DNA from 4 places in the Clostridioides sp. ZZV15-6383 genome. Region 3 is predicted to be linked to each of the others. Evidence: riboswitches for the same ligand, from Rfam matches in the RefSeq annotation. Region 3 holds a riboswitch; each other region holds the start of a gene.
What was found. A riboswitch is a leader RNA that binds a small molecule or an ion and turns the genes downstream of it on or off. The one in region 3 is predicted to bind lysine.
Positions count from the first base shown of each region.

Region 1: linked by a shared signal. The riboswitch ahead of KGF42_RS01835 (aspartate kinase) and the one ahead of KGF42_RS04150 (YfcC family protein) in region 3 are both predicted to bind lysine.
Region 2: linked by a shared signal. The riboswitch ahead of KGF42_RS07800 (aspartate-semialdehyde dehydrogenase) and the one ahead of KGF42_RS04150 (YfcC family protein) in region 3 are both predicted to bind lysine.
Region 4: linked by a shared signal. The riboswitch ahead of KGF42_RS05645 (Na+/H+ antiporter NhaC family protein) and the one ahead of KGF42_RS04150 (YfcC family protein) in region 3 are both predicted to bind lysine.

Region 1 is NZ_JAGWCV010000002.1:184,418-188,640, forward strand. Features, by position in the region: gene KGF42_RS01825 (hypothetical protein) at 1-1,416, shown strand, start outside; gene KGF42_RS01830 (hypothetical protein) at 1,586-2,203, shown strand; lysine riboswitch at 2,307-2,475, shown strand; gene KGF42_RS01835 (aspartate kinase) at 2,557-3,750, shown strand; gene lysA (diaminopimelate decarboxylase) at 3,768-4,223, shown strand, end outside.
Region 2 is NZ_JAGWCV010000015.1:33,883-38,105, reverse strand. Features, by position in the region: gene dapB (4-hydroxy-tetrahydrodipicolinate reductase) at 1-208, opposite strand, end outside; gene dapA (4-hydroxy-tetrahydrodipicolinate synthase) at 275-1,162, opposite strand; gene KGF42_RS07800 (aspartate-semialdehyde dehydrogenase) at 1,286-2,287, opposite strand; lysine riboswitch at 2,460-2,633, opposite strand; gene dapA (4-hydroxy-tetrahydrodipicolinate synthase) at 2,711-3,592, opposite strand; gene KGF42_RS07790 (L-serine ammonia-lyase) at 3,915-4,223, shown strand, end outside.
Region 3 is NZ_JAGWCV010000006.1:58,102-62,324, forward strand. Features, by position in the region: gene KGF42_RS04145 (M20 family metallopeptidase) at 1-1,022, opposite strand, end outside; gene KGF42_RS04150 (YfcC family protein) at 1,036-2,427, opposite strand; lysine riboswitch at 2,575-2,754, opposite strand; gene KGF42_RS04155 (PTS transporter subunit EIIC) at 3,028-4,223, opposite strand, start outside.
Region 4 is NZ_JAGWCV010000009.1:85,175-89,397, reverse strand. Features, by position in the region: gene gcvPA (aminomethyl-transferring glycine dehydrogenase subunit GcvPA) at 1-210, opposite strand, end outside; glycine riboswitch at 420-524, opposite strand; tRNA gene KGF42_RS05650 (tRNA-Leu) at 1,073-1,153, opposite strand; partial or broken gene KGF42_RS05645 (Na+/H+ antiporter NhaC family protein) at 1,249-1,449, opposite strand; lysine riboswitch at 1,732-1,908, opposite strand; gene KGF42_RS05640 (lipoate--protein ligase) at 2,169-3,155, shown strand; SAM riboswitch class I at 3,247-3,352, shown strand; gene KGF42_RS05635 (MetQ/NlpA family ABC transporter substrate-binding protein) at 3,463-4,223, shown strand, end outside.

The DNA of each region.
Region 1 (4,223 bases), on a different contig from region 3:
TTGGGAAAAGTAACTGAGAGTAAATTTACCAATGACATTAGTCCTGTCAGTGTAAATGACATTCGTCTTGTAGATGAAGATATGGCCATGAAGTTGGGTGACAAAAAACTTGGAGAAGTTCCAGCAATAGGTAGTGTATCAAAATTAGGAAAATTTCATATACAAAATGTGGATGGAGAGTTGTACTGGGTAGCACCTCTTGTTCATAGAGACATAATTAAATGGATAACATCTTTAAGTGGTACAAGTGGTTATGTAAAAGTATCAGCTAGTAATCCTCAAGACGTTCAATTAGTTCAAGAAATAGATGGAAAGCCAATAAAGATAGTTTATCAACCAGAAGCCTACTTACATCAAGATTTACAAAGACATTTATACATACATGGTATTGTAAATGTTGGTATGACAGATTTCACTCTTGAAATAAATGACGAAGGTAAACCTTATTGGGTTGTAAGTCTATATGAACATAAAATTGGTTATGGAGGAGCAAATGCTACAGGAATAGCCACTGTTGATGCAGAAACTGGAAAAATAAATGTTTATGATGTTAAGAACACACCTAAATGGGTGGATAGAATACAGCCACAAGAATTTATAACAGACCAGATTAAAGACTGGGGTGTTTATGTTAATGGATTTTTAAATTCTGTTATATCAGAAAAGGGAGTATTAGTACCAACAGAAGGAACATCGCTAGTTTATGGTAATGATAACAGGTCTTATTGGTATACAGGTATAACATCTTCAGGTGGAGATGAATCTACAATTGGATTTATCTTAGTCGATTCTAGAACAAAAGAAGCCAAACTATATAAACAGCCAGGAGCTACTGAAACAGCTGCAATGAAATCAGCTGAAGGTAATGTTCAAGAAAAAAATTATGAAGCAACATTCCCTGTAATGTACAATATATTAGGTCAGCCAACATATGTATCTTCATTAAAAGATAAGGCGGGTCTTGTTAAGAGAGTTGCATTTGTATCTGTTGAAGATTATAATGTACTCGGTATAGGTGAAGATAAAAATGAAGCATTAAGAAATTACAAAGATGCATTAGAATCTAAGGGAAATGATTTAAAACTTGATAATGACTTAAAAGATGAAGTTATAGAAGGTACAGTGACAAGAATAAGTCCAGATGTACGAGGAGGAAATACTAATTATTATGTAACTTTAGATTCAAATAAAGAAATAATATTCAAGGCTACTTCAAAAGTATCTAGTGAATTACCATTGACTCAAGTTGGAGATAAAGTTAAAATATCGTATTCAAAAGAAGAATCTGGTGTAATTGAAATGTCAGAGTTTGATAACCTAAATATTGCAAATTTTAAAGATAAAAAAGTAAAAGAAGGAACAGGAACTGATGAAAATACAAATTCTCAAGATTCTGAAAATCAAGGGAATGTATAATTTAAATAAAAAAATTGTTAATAATATTTAGTATGTTAATAGCTAATTTTTATAGAAACTATTTCTATAAAAATTAGCTATTTTATTTTAATTCTTTGTAAATTTAATGTCATAAAATTAATATAATATTAGTACAACTTTGCAAATAATACTTCAAGGAGAATGTACTATGACGAATATGGAAAAAGAGATATTACTTTTAATTAGCAGGGTTAGATGTGTTACAGAAGCTCAATTTAGAAAAATTTATGGAGACCAAAAGAGATATAATAAAAAAAATTTCAAAAAAACTTTGAGAAAAATGTGTAGTGAATATACACTAAAAAAATATCCTTGTGATGTGGATTATTATAATTATAAAGACCTCTCTTATGTATACTATTTGAATGGTAGTAAACTTTTTAAGGGAGATGATTTAATAAAGGCTCTAGTAGGGTCAGAATTAGTTGTTAGAATCAATACTGCAGGTTGTGATGTAAAAAGATTCTACAGAAATGTTAGTGTAGATGATGTGAAATACGATTTATTTATTGAATATACAGACCAATTTGGTAATATAAAGCAAGTTTTAGTAGATGTTGATTTAAATAATGAAATAGATATTTCTAAATATGAAAATCTTTCTAAAAAAATAGATAAATCTACAATTCCCTTTTTTAAAGTGCCAAATGTTTTGGTAGTTACACCAGATAACTTATCTGAATTAAATGATTTAGAGAGATATGATAATGAGTATAGTATAAATTTTATAGATTTAGGATTAAATAAACTATTTAATTGTATATAAGCAAATTTTTAAAAAGAAGAATACTGATTTGCCACATTTTGTAAAATAATTGTTGCAATATTATATAGAATGTGATAAAACTATATTAATAAAAAAATAATGAGCCTAGGGTAGAGGTAGCTATATTCAATAGTATTCAATAGTAGCTGGTAAGTGTTGATAATTGATGAAAGGGTCTATAGCCGAAGAGAGTTTGTTGACGGACAAATTTTCTGGACTTATGCAGAATATGTATAAGGCTGTCACTTTTAAAGTGGTGAGCTACAAGGTTACTTGGTCTATGAAATTTACACGTCCAAAGTATACCTTTGGGCGTTTTTATTTATCAAAATTTAGTTTGAGGGGGAAAAGACATGAGTATAATTGTCCAAAAATATGGTGGAAGTTCAGTAGCAGATACTGACAAAATAAAATCAATTGCAGAAAATATAATAGAAAGAAGAAAAGAAAACCCACAAATGGTAATAGTTGTGTCTGCTATGGGCAAATCCACTGATGAATATATAAATTTAGCAAAAGAATTAAGCCATGAACCCAGTAAGAGAGAATTAGATGCTTTGATGTCTACTGGTGAAATGATTTCAGCGTCTTTATTATCAATAGCATTGAATGGGCTTGGATGTAAAGCTATAAGCTATAATGCTTACCAGTTAAATATAAAGACAAGTGGTCTTCATGGAAAATCTCAAATAGATGATATAAATGTAAATAGAATTAAAAATAGTTTAGATGAAGGAAATGTCGTAATAGTAACTGGATTTCAAGGAATCAATGAAGATGGTGATGTAACTACTCTTGGAAGAGGTGGTTCAGATACATCTGCTGTGGCTCTTGCAGTAAAATTAAATGGAAAATGTGAGATATATACAGATGTTGATGGAATTTATTTTACAGACCCAAGAAAATATTCAAAGGCTAGTAAACTTGATGAGATTGAATATGAAGAAATGCTTGAGTTAGCAAGTTTAGGAGCACAAGTAATGCATTCAAGAAGTATAGAACTTGCACAAAAATATGGTGTTGAAATTTATGTTGGACGTACATGTGGTACAGTAAAAGGAACATATATAAGAGGGGGAAAAGATATGAAATTAGAGGATAAAGTAATAACAGGATTAGCTACTAGTGATGATGATAGTTCTATAACAATAAAAGATTTTAAAGCAGAAAATATATCTAGTTTATTTGAAGACATAGCAACTATGGGAATAAGCGTAGATATGATAAGCCAAACTGCACCTATTTTGGATAAAATAAGTGTATCATTTACAGTTCCAAAAGAAGAATTAGGTGAATGTAAAAAAATAGTATCTAAATATACAGATGAAGAACATGTAGTAATTGATAATAATATTACTAAATTCTCTTTAGTAGGTCTTGGTATGAAAAATACTTCTGGAGTTGCTGCTAAAGTATTTAAGATATTCAATGAAAATGGTATAATGATAAAACTTATAACTACATCAGAAATTCGTATAACTTGTGCTATAAATTCTGATGATAAACAGGTAGCTATAGAGAAAATAGCAGAAGTATTTAATATATAAAATTTAGGGAGGATATTATGAAACTTCATGGAACTATGACCGTAAATGATAATGAATTATATATTGGAGGAGTGAGTTGTTTAGAGCTTAGTAAAAAATATCAAACTCCACTTTATGTATTTGATGAAGCTTTAGTAAGACAAAATTGTAGAGAATATGTAGAATATTTTAAAGCAAAAGATGGAAAAAATAAGGTTGCTTATGCAGGAAAGGCTTTTTTACCTCTTTACATGTGTAAGCTTATAAATGAAGAACAAATGTGCTTAGATGTAGTTTCAGGAGGCGAATTATATACAGCTTATAAATCAAATTTTCCTATGGAAAAAGTTTTCTTCCATGGAAACAATAAGACTAAAGAAGAAATAAACATGGGATTAGATTTAGGTGTGGGTAAATTTGTAGTAGATAATTTTTATGAGTTAGACTTACTTGAAGCGTTATGTGAAGAGAAAGGGAAAACTCAAGATATATAT
Region 2 (4,223 bases), on a different contig from region 3:
CTAAATTAGAGTGATGAGAAAAATCTATAACCACATCAACTTCTTCCACTATAGTGCTCATATCTTCATAGATTTTAAGGTCGCCTTCACAGCTATCCATACCTCTAGCTGAAACACAAACCAATTCTAATTCACTATCTTCTCTTATAGTATCGGCTAAAATCTTACCCATTTTTCCATCATAACCAGTTGCTATAACTTTTAACATAATTTCCTCCTATGATTAAGGGCTAACTTTTGACCAAACTTATTTTTTATCCTGCATTAATTTTTATTATGCATTAACTTTTAGTCCAAAGTTAACTAACTCTTTCTTTAACACTTCTAAATTTGCTGGGTCCATTTCTGCTAGAGGTAATCTTAAATCTCCAACATTGAATCCCAATAAATTCATTGCAGTCTTAACTGGTATAGGATTTACTTCTATAAATAAAGCTGCAATTAGAGCATCCATACCAAGTTGTAATTTTCTAGAACCTTCTATATCACCTTCAAAGAACTTAGCTACTAAATCGTGAGTTTCTTGAGGGCAAACATTAGCAAGTACTGATATAACTCCTTGACCTCCTAAAGATAATAAAGGAAGTATAGTATCATCATTACCAGAGTAGATAGCAAAGTCATCTGGAACTAAACTAGCTATTTCTGCAACTTGTCCTAAGTCCCCACTAGCTTCTTTTACAGCAACTATATTATCTATCTTAGCAAGTTCAACTATAAGACTAGGGCTTATATTTACACAAGTTCTTCCAGGGACATTATAAAGTATAATTGGAAGTTTAACACTGTTAGCGATTGTTTCAAAATGACGCTTAAGTCCAGCTTTATTAGCTTTATTGTAATAAGGAGTTATTATTAATAGAGCATCTACTCCTAATTTTTCAGCTTCTTGACTTAAATTAACTGAGTGCATAGTATCATTAGAACCACTTCCAGCTATAACAGGAACTCTTTTATTAACTTTTTCAACAACATACTTAATAGTAGCAAGTTGTTCTTCATCAGTCATAGTATTAGCTTCACCAGTAGTACCACAAGATACTATAGCATCAGTACCATTAGCTATTTGGTATTCAACTAATTCACCTAATTTGTCAAAATCAACTTTGTTATCCTTTGTAAATGGAGTAATTAGAGCAACAGCAGAACCTTTAAATATCATATAAAATCAATCCCCTCTTTTTTAGTTTTGTGTTTCATATTACAGCTACTTCTAATGCTTATTTTTTTTATTTATTATTAATATTTTACAAAATTATATATTTATACAAATTTGTATACTATACTATACTAAATCGTATGATAAAGCCATTTCAGCTATTTGAATTGCATTAGTTGCAGCACCTTTTCTTATATTGTCAGCAACAACCCAAAGATTTACACCACTGTCAACACTAAAGTCCCTTCTTATCCTTCCAACAAATACCTCATCTCTATCATCAAATTCTACAGCAGTTGGATATTCGTTTTTAGCAGGATTATCAACTACTACAACACCTGGAGTTTCTTCAAGTGTTTTTACTAAATCCTCTAATTCAAATGAATTGTTAAACTCAACATTTATAGATTCACTATGACCATTTCTTACTGGAACTCTTACAGTAGTTGCAGTTATTTTTAAATCGTAGTTATCAAGTATTTTCATAGTTTCATTTACCATTTTCATTTCTTCTTTAGTGTATCCATTTTCAGTAAATGAATCTATATGAGGAAGACAATTGTAAGAGATTTGATGAGGGTAGAATCCAGTAGGATTACCATTCATTCCTTTTTCTAAATCTTCAACACCTTTAACACCAGAGCCAGATACAGCTTGGTAAGTAGAGTAGACTACTCTCTTAATTTTGTACTTATCATCAAGTGCCTTAAGAGGAACCATAGCCTGTATAGTAGAGCAGTTAGGATTAGCTATTATACCTTTATGATTTTTTATAGCCTCTGGATTTACTTCAGGAACTACTAAAGGAACATCTGGATTCATTCTCCAGTGACTAGAGTTATCTACTACTAAGATTCCATTTGAAGCAGCTATTGGAGCATACTTTTCACTAATACTTCCTCCGGCAGAGAATAATGCTATTTGTATGCCTCTATCAGTAAATGAAGTTTCTTTTAATTCTTCTACTATATATTCTTTACCACAAAACATTACTTTAGAACCAGCTGATTTAGAAGAAGAGAATAAAAATAAATTTTCTATTGGAAAGTTTCTTTCTTCTAATACTTTTAAAAATGTTCTACCTACCATTCCAGTAGCACCAACTATTGCTACATTTACTTTTTTCATATAAATTCACCCCAATTTTAAATTATTAAAACATTATTTGATTTTAATTATACAAGTAAGATATGTTAATATTTTTATATATACAAAAACTTTAATATTATATTAACAACTTTAACTATATACAAAAAACGTACAAAGGTATACTTTGTACGTCTAGTTTATCACTCAAAGTAAACCCTGTAGCTCATCACTTACAATATAAGTGACAGTATTACACATGTTATGTGTAATCCCAGAAAATATTATTGCAAGAAATATTTTCTTCGGCTGTAAATCCTTTTTCCAATCATTAACACCTGCCAGCTACTATTGGATACTCTTAGTTACAGCTACCTCTACCCTAGGTTAATAGGATATTAAAATTTGATTATTCTAATAATAATACATATTCAAGAAAAAATCAACTTATTTATATACATATTGCTAAAATTTAAATCCAAAATTTGTCAATTCATCTTTTAACACACTAAGATTAGCTTCTTCCATTTCAGCTAAAGGAAGTCTTAAATCTCCAACATTAAAACCTAAAATATTCATGGCAGTTTTAACTGGAACTGGATTTACTTCTATAAATAGGGCAGCAATTAAAGCATCCATATCAAGTTGTAATTTTTTTGAGCCTTCAATATCACCTTCAAAGAATTTATTTACTAAATCATGTGTTTCTTTAGGACAGATGTTAGCAAGTACAGAGATAACACCACTTCCACCTAATGATAATAGTGGTAGTATAGTATCATCATTACCGGAGTATATAGCAAAATCTTTAGGTACTAATTTAGCTATTTCTGCAACTTGAGCTAAGTCTCCACTTGCTTCCTTTACAGCAACTATATTATCTATTTTAGCAAGTTCAGCCACAACAGATGGTTTTATATTTACTTTAGTTCTTCCTGGCACGTTGTATAAAATAATTGGTAACTTAACACTATTTGCTATTGTTTCAAAGTGAAGTTTAAGACCTTTTTCATTAGTCTTATTATAGTAAGGAGTTATTATTAAAAGACCATCCACACCTAATTTTTCGGCTTCTTGACTCATATGAACAGACAACATAGTATTGTTTGAACCAGTACCTGCTATAACAGGTATTCTCTTATTAACTTTTTCAACTGTATATTTTATTACAGCAAAAATTTCAGATTCACTCATAGTAGTCGCCTCACCTGTTGTTCCACAAACAACTAGTGCATCTGTGTCATTCTCAATGTGGTATTCGATTAATTCACCTAATTTTTCAAAGTTGACATTATTATCCTCTGTAAATGGGGTAACTAAAGCAACAGCAGAACCTTTAAATAACATATAATCAAATCTCCTTTTTTATCTAAATTTAATTTTTTAAGTACAATAATAATTATAGTACAAATTAATTAATTTTAATAGGTATAGTTAATATCTTAACTGTTTAAATAAGATATTTATATTATATTAATATTAGAAAAATTTGAAATAAATGTTTTATTCTCAAAATATGCATATTAATTTAATAAAATATACCAAAATGGAAATAAAAAATAAATTTTATGCGAATTTAATAACTAATAATTAATATATTTAGGTTATAATAAATATGTGCGTAAAATCTAATAATAAGTAATAATACCGAAAATTTAGGAGGAATAATATGGATACTTTAAAGGAACTTTTTAAAATAGGAAGTGGGCCTTCAAGTTCTCATACTATGGGGCCACAAAGAGCAGCAGAAAAATTTAAGAATGAAAATCCAGATGCAGAAAGTTTTAGAGCAATATTATATGGTAGTTTGGCAGCTACAGGGAAAGGTCATTTAACTGACTATATAATTGAAAAAACTATAGCACCTAAAAAAGTTGAAATTGTTTGGGAAGAAGATATTATAAAAGATTTTCACCCAAATGGAATGAAGTTTGAAGCTTTAGATAAAGATGGAAATGTAACAGCTGAATGGACTGTA
Region 3 (4,223 bases):
ATATCCAAAGCTATTTCTGTATACATAGTAGGACAAACTTGACTTACATTACCTATATCTGTAGAACCTACTGGACCATCTTTACCTTCTAATATATCTGTTATACCTGCCTCAATCAAATTATTTTTTGTTATCTTTTGAAGTACTTTGTTATTTATTATATTATCAAAAGAATTTTCAAAATATCTATAAGAAAGCTTAGCCCCTGTCATTAACTCTGCACCTTTTGCACAGTTTATAACTTTTTTAGTTACTTCATCTAAATAACTTCTTTCAGCTGCTCTTACAAAAAACTTACAAGCGGCTTTTTCTGGAACTATGTTTGGAGCTTCTCCTCCATTTGAAACTATCCCATGTATTCTAACATCTGATTTTACATGTTGTCTTAGTGCATTTATACCAGCAAAGGTAAGTTGTACTGCATCCAGTGCATTAACTCCCATATGAGGATGACTAGCTGCATGTGCTGATATCCCTTCAAAACTAAATTCTAATGAGTCTATTGCCAAAGCTTTACAGTTTATATTGTTAAAAGCTTCTATATGCATTTGATAACTTACATCAATATCATCAAAAGCTCCTGCCTTAACTAAATCACATTTACCTCCTGTTGTTTCTTCAGCTGGTGTTCCTATTAATACAATTTTTCCTTTAAAACTTTCTTTTAACTTACTTAATACTATACAAGCTCCTAGTGTAGATGCTGCAATCCAGTTGTGTCCACAAGCATGAGCTGGTTCTTTATTTTCTCCATATCCTGGAAGTGCATCATACTCAGCCAAAAATGCTATAGTTGGACCATCATCATCCCCTAATTCAGCTCTGAAAGCAGTCTCCATATTGCAGTATGGATAAGTTATATCAAATCCATATCCCTTTATTTTATCTACTAAGTATTTTGATGATATATATTCTTCTTCTCCTAATTCTGGGTTATTGAATATAAAATCACATACTTCTTCAATTTCTTTTCCAAGTTCATTCTCTATCTCATAAGCTCTTTTCTTTATACTCTCTATCATGACTTACCTCCTATTAGAATCCTAGAAATAATCCTATTGTCAAAAATACCATTACAAGAATTGTTAATACTACCATTAAAGGAATTACAAATCTAACCCATTTTGACCAAGGAATATTAGCTACTGCTAATGCTCCCATTAAAACACCTGATGTAGGTGTTATTAAATTAGTTACACCTATACCAAATTGATAGGCTGTAACTATCATTTGTCTAGATACATCTACTAAATCCCCAAGTGGTGCAAGTACAGGTATTGTAAGTGATGCAAGTCCTGACGCTGATGGTATCAAAAATGCTATTAAACCTTCTATTAAGAAAGTTAAATTTATAAAGATAGTTTTTGGTAATCCATTTAATAAATTTGCTGCAGAATTTAAAATTGTATCTATTATAAATCCATTTTCTGCTATTATTACGATTCCACGTGCAAATGCTATACATAACCCTGCTGTCATTAAATCTCCTGCTCCGCTTATGAATGAATTAACTATGTCATCTTGTTTAAGCCCTGATGCTATACCTGATATTATGCCTATAGCCGTAAATATCATTGCAATTTCAGTTATATACCATCCTAGCTTTAAAACTCCATATATCATAATCGCCATACCTATTGTAAAAATTGCTATTACCATGGCTTCTCTTTTTGTAAATTCTTTTATGTTTGTATCAGTATTAACCATTGATTCCTGATTTAATGATATACCATGTACTAAAGACTTTTTAGGGTCTTTTTTAACTTTATTGGCATACATCATAACAAATCCTATAGATATAGCCATATATATTATAAACATAACAACTCTAAATTCTATCCCAGAACCTGGTGTTATTTGTGACAATGCTTGTGCTATTCCTACAGAGAAAGGATTAGTTGTAGCTGCTCCAAATCCAGCCGTTGCTCCTATAAACACTGTTGCCACTGCTGTTAATGAATCATATCCCATACTGGTCATAAGTGGAATAAATATCATATAAAAAGGTAGTGTTTCTTCACTCATTCCAAATGTTGTTCCACCTAGTCCAAATAGAATCATTGAGATAGGTATTATTAAAAATTGAAACCTCTTCATTTTATTGACAGTGTGGGCTATAACAGCTTCTATAGCTCCTGTTTTATTAACTATTCCAAAAGCTCCTCCAACTATTAAAACAAATCCAACTACTTCAGCCGCATCTATAAATCCATTTATAGGTGCCGTAAATACATCAGTAATCCCTTGTGGATTTGATGGTGCTTTTTCATAAGTTCCAGCCACAACAACTGATCTTCCGTCTATATCTACCCTTTCAAAATTTCCACTTGGTACTATCCAAGTAAGAACTGCCATTACTACTATTAGTAAAAATATTATAGTAAGTGTCTGCGGCATAGTAAACTTTTTCTTTTTTAAACTGCTCATTTTTAATCTCCCCACTTTTTAAATTAAAATATTTTATTATTGCATCCCTTTTCTACCCTATTTTGTCTAGATGTAAAAAAGCTCAACATGGATACATGTTGAGCTAAATGTGCTAAATACAACATACCTGCATCTTCCCTTTATCTTGTTTAAGATAGCTCTCCATCAAAATTCGGGATAATTTTGATGACAGTACTGTACCTATTAAATACAGTCCCAGCACTAGCTTTGGACACTAGCACTTCGGCACTCACTCCTTTTATATTGCTTCATTGGCTTCCAACCTCTTCAATATTAATCTTAGTAAATGCAACCTCTACCTCAATCTTTTTATTAGATGAGGTAATTCTTATTAAGTTTTATTTATCGTAAGTAATTGTAGCATAATATGTCGAGATTGTAAATATTTTCAGTATAATAATTCTTGCTTTATGATATCATTCTACTGTTCGCAAATAATCTTTTCCTCCACATGATTTAAGGAATATAGTATATTTTGAATACACACAAGTTTTCTAGAGATTTAAAATTATTATAATGCTCTTATAATAAAAAATAAAAGCCATGTAAACTCATCTAATTTACATAGCTTTATATATATTAATCTACACCCAATACAGCTTTGAGTTTTGATGCTATTGTAATAACTCTTGGTCCAAATATAACTTGAACTGAATTTTTCTTTTTAACAACTCCACTTGCACCTAATTCATTTACCCAGAAACTGTCTTCATAGAATCCATCAATTGAATTTAACTCTACTCTAAGTCTAGTCGCACAGTTTGTAATATTTTTTATATTACTACTTCCTCCTAAACCTTCTATTATATAGTGTACAAGTTCTGAATCTTTATCACCTACTTCATATTCTACTACATTGTTTTCTACTACTTTAACATCACCTACAGACTGTCTTTCTCTATATTCTTTCTTACTATAAAGCTTAACTTCTTCTGAGCTTCTTCCTGGTGTCTTTATATCAAACTTCTTAATTGCCCATGTGAATATTATATAAGTAACTATAAAGAATATTGGTATTAAAAATAATAAAGGTAATGCATCTACCTTTTGAGGTTGTAATAAATTAGGGAACATATTTCTAAATGATTCTCCCATTATAGAAACATTAAACATTTCTGTGAATACATATGTCAACCCTGCTAGTGGTACATATGCTGCAAAGTATAATAATGGTGCAACAAATAAGAATGTATACTCTATTGGCTCCGTTACCCCTACCAACATGGCTGTTACTATTGCTGGTATCAATATACTTATTGCTTTTTTCTTATTAACATTGTCAGCCAACTTATACATAGCTAAAGCTGCTGCTGGCAATATTGCAAAATGTATTAATAAACGTCCTGTTGTAAAGTTACGAGTGATATAAGATAGTGTATCTGGGTCTCCCATTTGAGCTAATCTTATATTGTTAACACCTTCGTAAATTGCTCCACCTACTTCCATTGTTCCACCTACTCTTGTATATTCTATAGGAAATGCAATTAAGTGATGTATACCAAATGGTAATAATGCTTTATCCATTGCTCCAAAAGTAAATGTTCCTAATAATCCACTCGAACCTATCCAATTACCAAGTTTAGATAATGCTAACCCTACTGGTGGCCATATGAAGTACATTGCTGTACCCAATACTATTGATGCTATAAACATTATAATCATTGAAAATCTTGGCCCTGAGAAAAAAGATAATGCACTAGGAAGTTCTATGTCAACAAATTTGTTATGTACTGCACTAGCTACAAATCCAGCTATTATAGCTCCAAATATACTAC
Region 4 (4,223 bases), on a different contig from region 3:
ATTTTGTATAAATTTTTCTGACTCTACTCCCTTTACTTGTACCTCTCCCATATGAGATACATCAAATATACCTGCGCTTTTTCTGACCATCTCATGCTCTTTATTTATACCTTCATATTCTAAAGGCATTTCCCAGCCAGCAAATTCAACAAGTTTTGCTCCAAGCTCTTTGTGTATATTATACAAAGATACTCTTTTCAATTCATTCATATATAACCCTCCCTACAAAATTAGACCTACTATATTTAAGTAACTTTGACATTATTTCCTGTACTTTTTCATAAAAAAAAGATATATTAACATGGAAAATAATCCTAGCCTATATATCCCTGTTTGTATACCTGAAAGATTTAATAATTTAATATTATTTTGCTTCTTCGGTGACTTATAGTATCTTAACTTAAGTCTCTCCAGAGTCCCATCAATTAGCGATATTTTTGCCTGAAAGCTTCTCTAAGAATTGGCATTTCTTAAATTTCTTCTTCGGCGCCTTTTTGTAAAAAGGTCTCTCTCGCTAATCTCGTTTGGAAATATTTATTTTCAATTTTATTGTATGAATATTTCAATTAAATGTCAACAAATTATATTTATTTTTTTTTATGTATTAATTTTTTTGTTAAGTTTTTATTATCAATTATATTACTTTTATATTATTAACTTTTACACCTGTATGTTATATATTAATGCGAAATAATATATTTGTTTAATTTATTATTAGCATGCCATACAAAATACTAAAAGTAAAGTTATATTGTAATTTACTATATTATGTTAAAAGTATATTCATACATGTGATAGAATCGTTTGCAATTTTATCTTTGTGAAAAATAAGATTTTTAAAATAAGTTACTATAAGATTTTATATTGCTAATAAACATATAGAACTTTATACTTAAATATATTTTTATACAACAAAAAAAGCACTTAACGTGCTTTTGTATATTTATTATAAAAATACTCTTAAGAAGATATTATATAGTATTTGATTTATTTATCAAAAAATAAAAACGGGATAGCCCACTCCGAAAGCCAGCAACCCCAGTTTTTTTCAGCACAATTAAGTACTGTAAAGTGCGGATGAAGGGAGTCGAACCCCCACGCCAATGGCGCTAGATCCTAAGTCTAGTGCGTCTGCCAATTCCGCCACATCCGCTTATCACTCTTTTATTTTACTATATTTCGCTATTATTTTCAATAACTTTTTAAAATCATCTAAAAACTAACAAAATAATCATAATAAAAGGTGAAAGAAGAAAGTATTGTTGTATCTGAAATTGGAGAACAATGGTCTCCAAATATTGCACCTGTTAAAACTGCACTAGTACTTGCTATTACATAAGACATGTCAGGATTTAATGAGTATGCTAGTGGTATTGCCAGTGGCATAAGTATACCCATTGTACCATAAGCTGTTCCAGTAGCAAAAGATATTATCGCTCCTAAACCAAATTATTAAAGTTAAGATTCCAAATTTTTCTGCATTAGCTAGTGCAATAGTGTCTATATCCTCTTCTGCAAAAACCATTACTGTTGACATTATGAACATAATTGTCGTCAGAAAAATAATATTAATTTGTTTTATTTCTCATATAAATCTCCCTCTCTTTTTAATTTTGTGAACTATGCAGGGTATTATGTTATGATAAAACTAAAAAAGCCTTGAGTGATAAACACTCAAGGCTTAAACATTACAATACATCAACAATATTAAAATAAATATAATATAATTCCTTAAATGATAGCTCACCACAAATAAACCTGTGACAGTTGTACACATTTTCTATGTACCCCCAGCAATATAATCTTAAAGCATCGATTATAAAACTTCGGCAATATCTCCTTTCCTAATAATTCTTTGTGCTTAACTCCTTATTAGTACTGATAGATTATTGCGCCTCTACCCTTCTATTCACTTTTATTAAATATATTTTGAGTATATATTATTTATTTAAACTTTGCAAGTTAGTTTTAAAAATTTCTACTTATTTTTTACAAAAAACACCATATTTTTTTTAATTATGTTTAAAACACATTACAATCAATTAAAAATAATCTTATTGTTTGAAATTTCTAATTTAAAGGACTTTTTATATTATTGTCGAATTATAAAATTAATTGTACTAATGCTATCAAAAAAATTTTATCAATTCTATGGAGGACTTACTTTAATGTTATTAATTTACAATGAAAAAACAAACCCCTATTTCAATTTAGCAATGGAAGAATATCTTCTAAAAAACTTTGATGAAGACTTATTTATTTTATGGAGGAATGAACCTTCTATAATTGTTGGAAAAAATCAAAACACACTCTCTGAAATAAACTTAGAATATATAAAAGAGCATTCTATACCTGTTGTTAGAAGACAATCTGGTGGTGGAGCTGTATTTCATGATTTAGGAAATATAAACTTTACATTCATAGCTTGTAATAATAATAGTTTTAGTGATTTCAAAAGATTTACTCAACCAATAATAGACTTACTTAAAACATTAGATGTCAATGCTGAATTTTCTGGAAGAAATGACCTTCTTATAGATGGTAAGAAATTTTCTGGAAATGCTCAATATAACTACAAAAATAAAGTGATGCATCATGGTACACTTTTATTTTCATCTGAGATAAATGACCTTTCAAAAGCATTAAAAGTTAAACCTATAAAATTCGAAGGAAAGGGAATAAAATCTGTAAAATCTCGTGTAACTAATATAAGTGAACACCTACAAGATAAAATGAACATAATAGAATTTAAAGATGCAATAATGAATTATCTTTCTAAAACAAATACTGATAATACTAATTATTGTTTAAGTGAGTATGATATAGAACAAATAGAAAAACTTACTAAATCAAAATATGAAACTTGGGATTGGAATTTTGGTAATTCACCAAAATATACTCTTTCAAATGAATTAAAATATTCTGGTGGAAATGTTGAATTCAATTTAAATGTTGATAAAGGCATAATAACCACTATAAAATTTTTTGGAGATTTTTTTGGAAAACGTGATGTTTCATTTGTTGAAGATATACTTATTGGTACAAGACATGAAGAAAATGCTTTAAGAAATACTTTAGATTCTATTGAAATAAATGATTATTTCTTAGGTGCTGATACTGATATTCTAGTTTCTGGAATCTTAGGTGTTAAATAGAGGATATTAAAGATTTTAAAATATTTACAAAATTATGTTTACAGATATAAAAAATCATGATAATATTTATAACATAATTAAAAATTGATACTTCTTATCCAGAGTGGTGAAGGGACTGGCCCTATGAAACCCAGCAACCAGTATATTTTTATATACATTGGTGCTAAATCCTGCAGTATTATACTGAAAGATGAGTCTAAATTAGCTTTTAAAGCCTGAGTTTAAACTCAGGCTTATTTTATTCGCAGTGTGATAAAAGAAAGTATTTTATTTTTAACTAATCAATTATATTCAGGAGGGAATTTATATGAAATTCAAAAAATTATTATGTTTGTTGTTATGTCTAGTATTCACTTTATCTATAGTTGGATGTTCTAAACCTAAAGATGATAAAAAAATTGTTGTTGGTGCTACTTTAGTTCCAGGTGGAGAGTTATTAGAAGAATTAAAACCACTTATTAAAGAAAAGGGATATACTTTAGAAATTAAAAACTTTGATGATTACATACTTCCAAACGAAGCTTTAAATAATGGAGAAATTGATGCAAATCTATTCCAACATGAACCTTATCTAAAAGAAGCAGTTAAAGCTAAAGGTTACAAAATAATGGCTGGTAAAAAACTATATGTATGCCCAGCAATACTTTACTCTTATAAGATAAAATCTGTTGATGACTTTAAAAAAGGAGATACAATTGCAATAAGCAATAACCCTTCTTCTTGTTCTAAGAACCTTAGATACCTTGAAAGCATTGGACTTTTAACTTTGCCTAAAGGTGATGGATTAGTTAGTCCGAAAGATATAATAGAAAATCCAAAAGGAATACAATTCAAAGAGTTAGATATTGCTCAAATTCCATCTTCGCTTCCAGATGTAACTGCTGCATTTATAGATACTACTTATGCAGTACCTGCTGGTCTTGATGCCAAGAAAAATGGAATTTATACAGCTCCTATAAATGATGAGTATGCAAATCTTTTAGCATTTAGAACTGAGGATAAAGATAGCGAAAAGATTAAAGTTCTACAAGATGTACTTACATCAGATAAGGCAAGAAGCTTAATTGA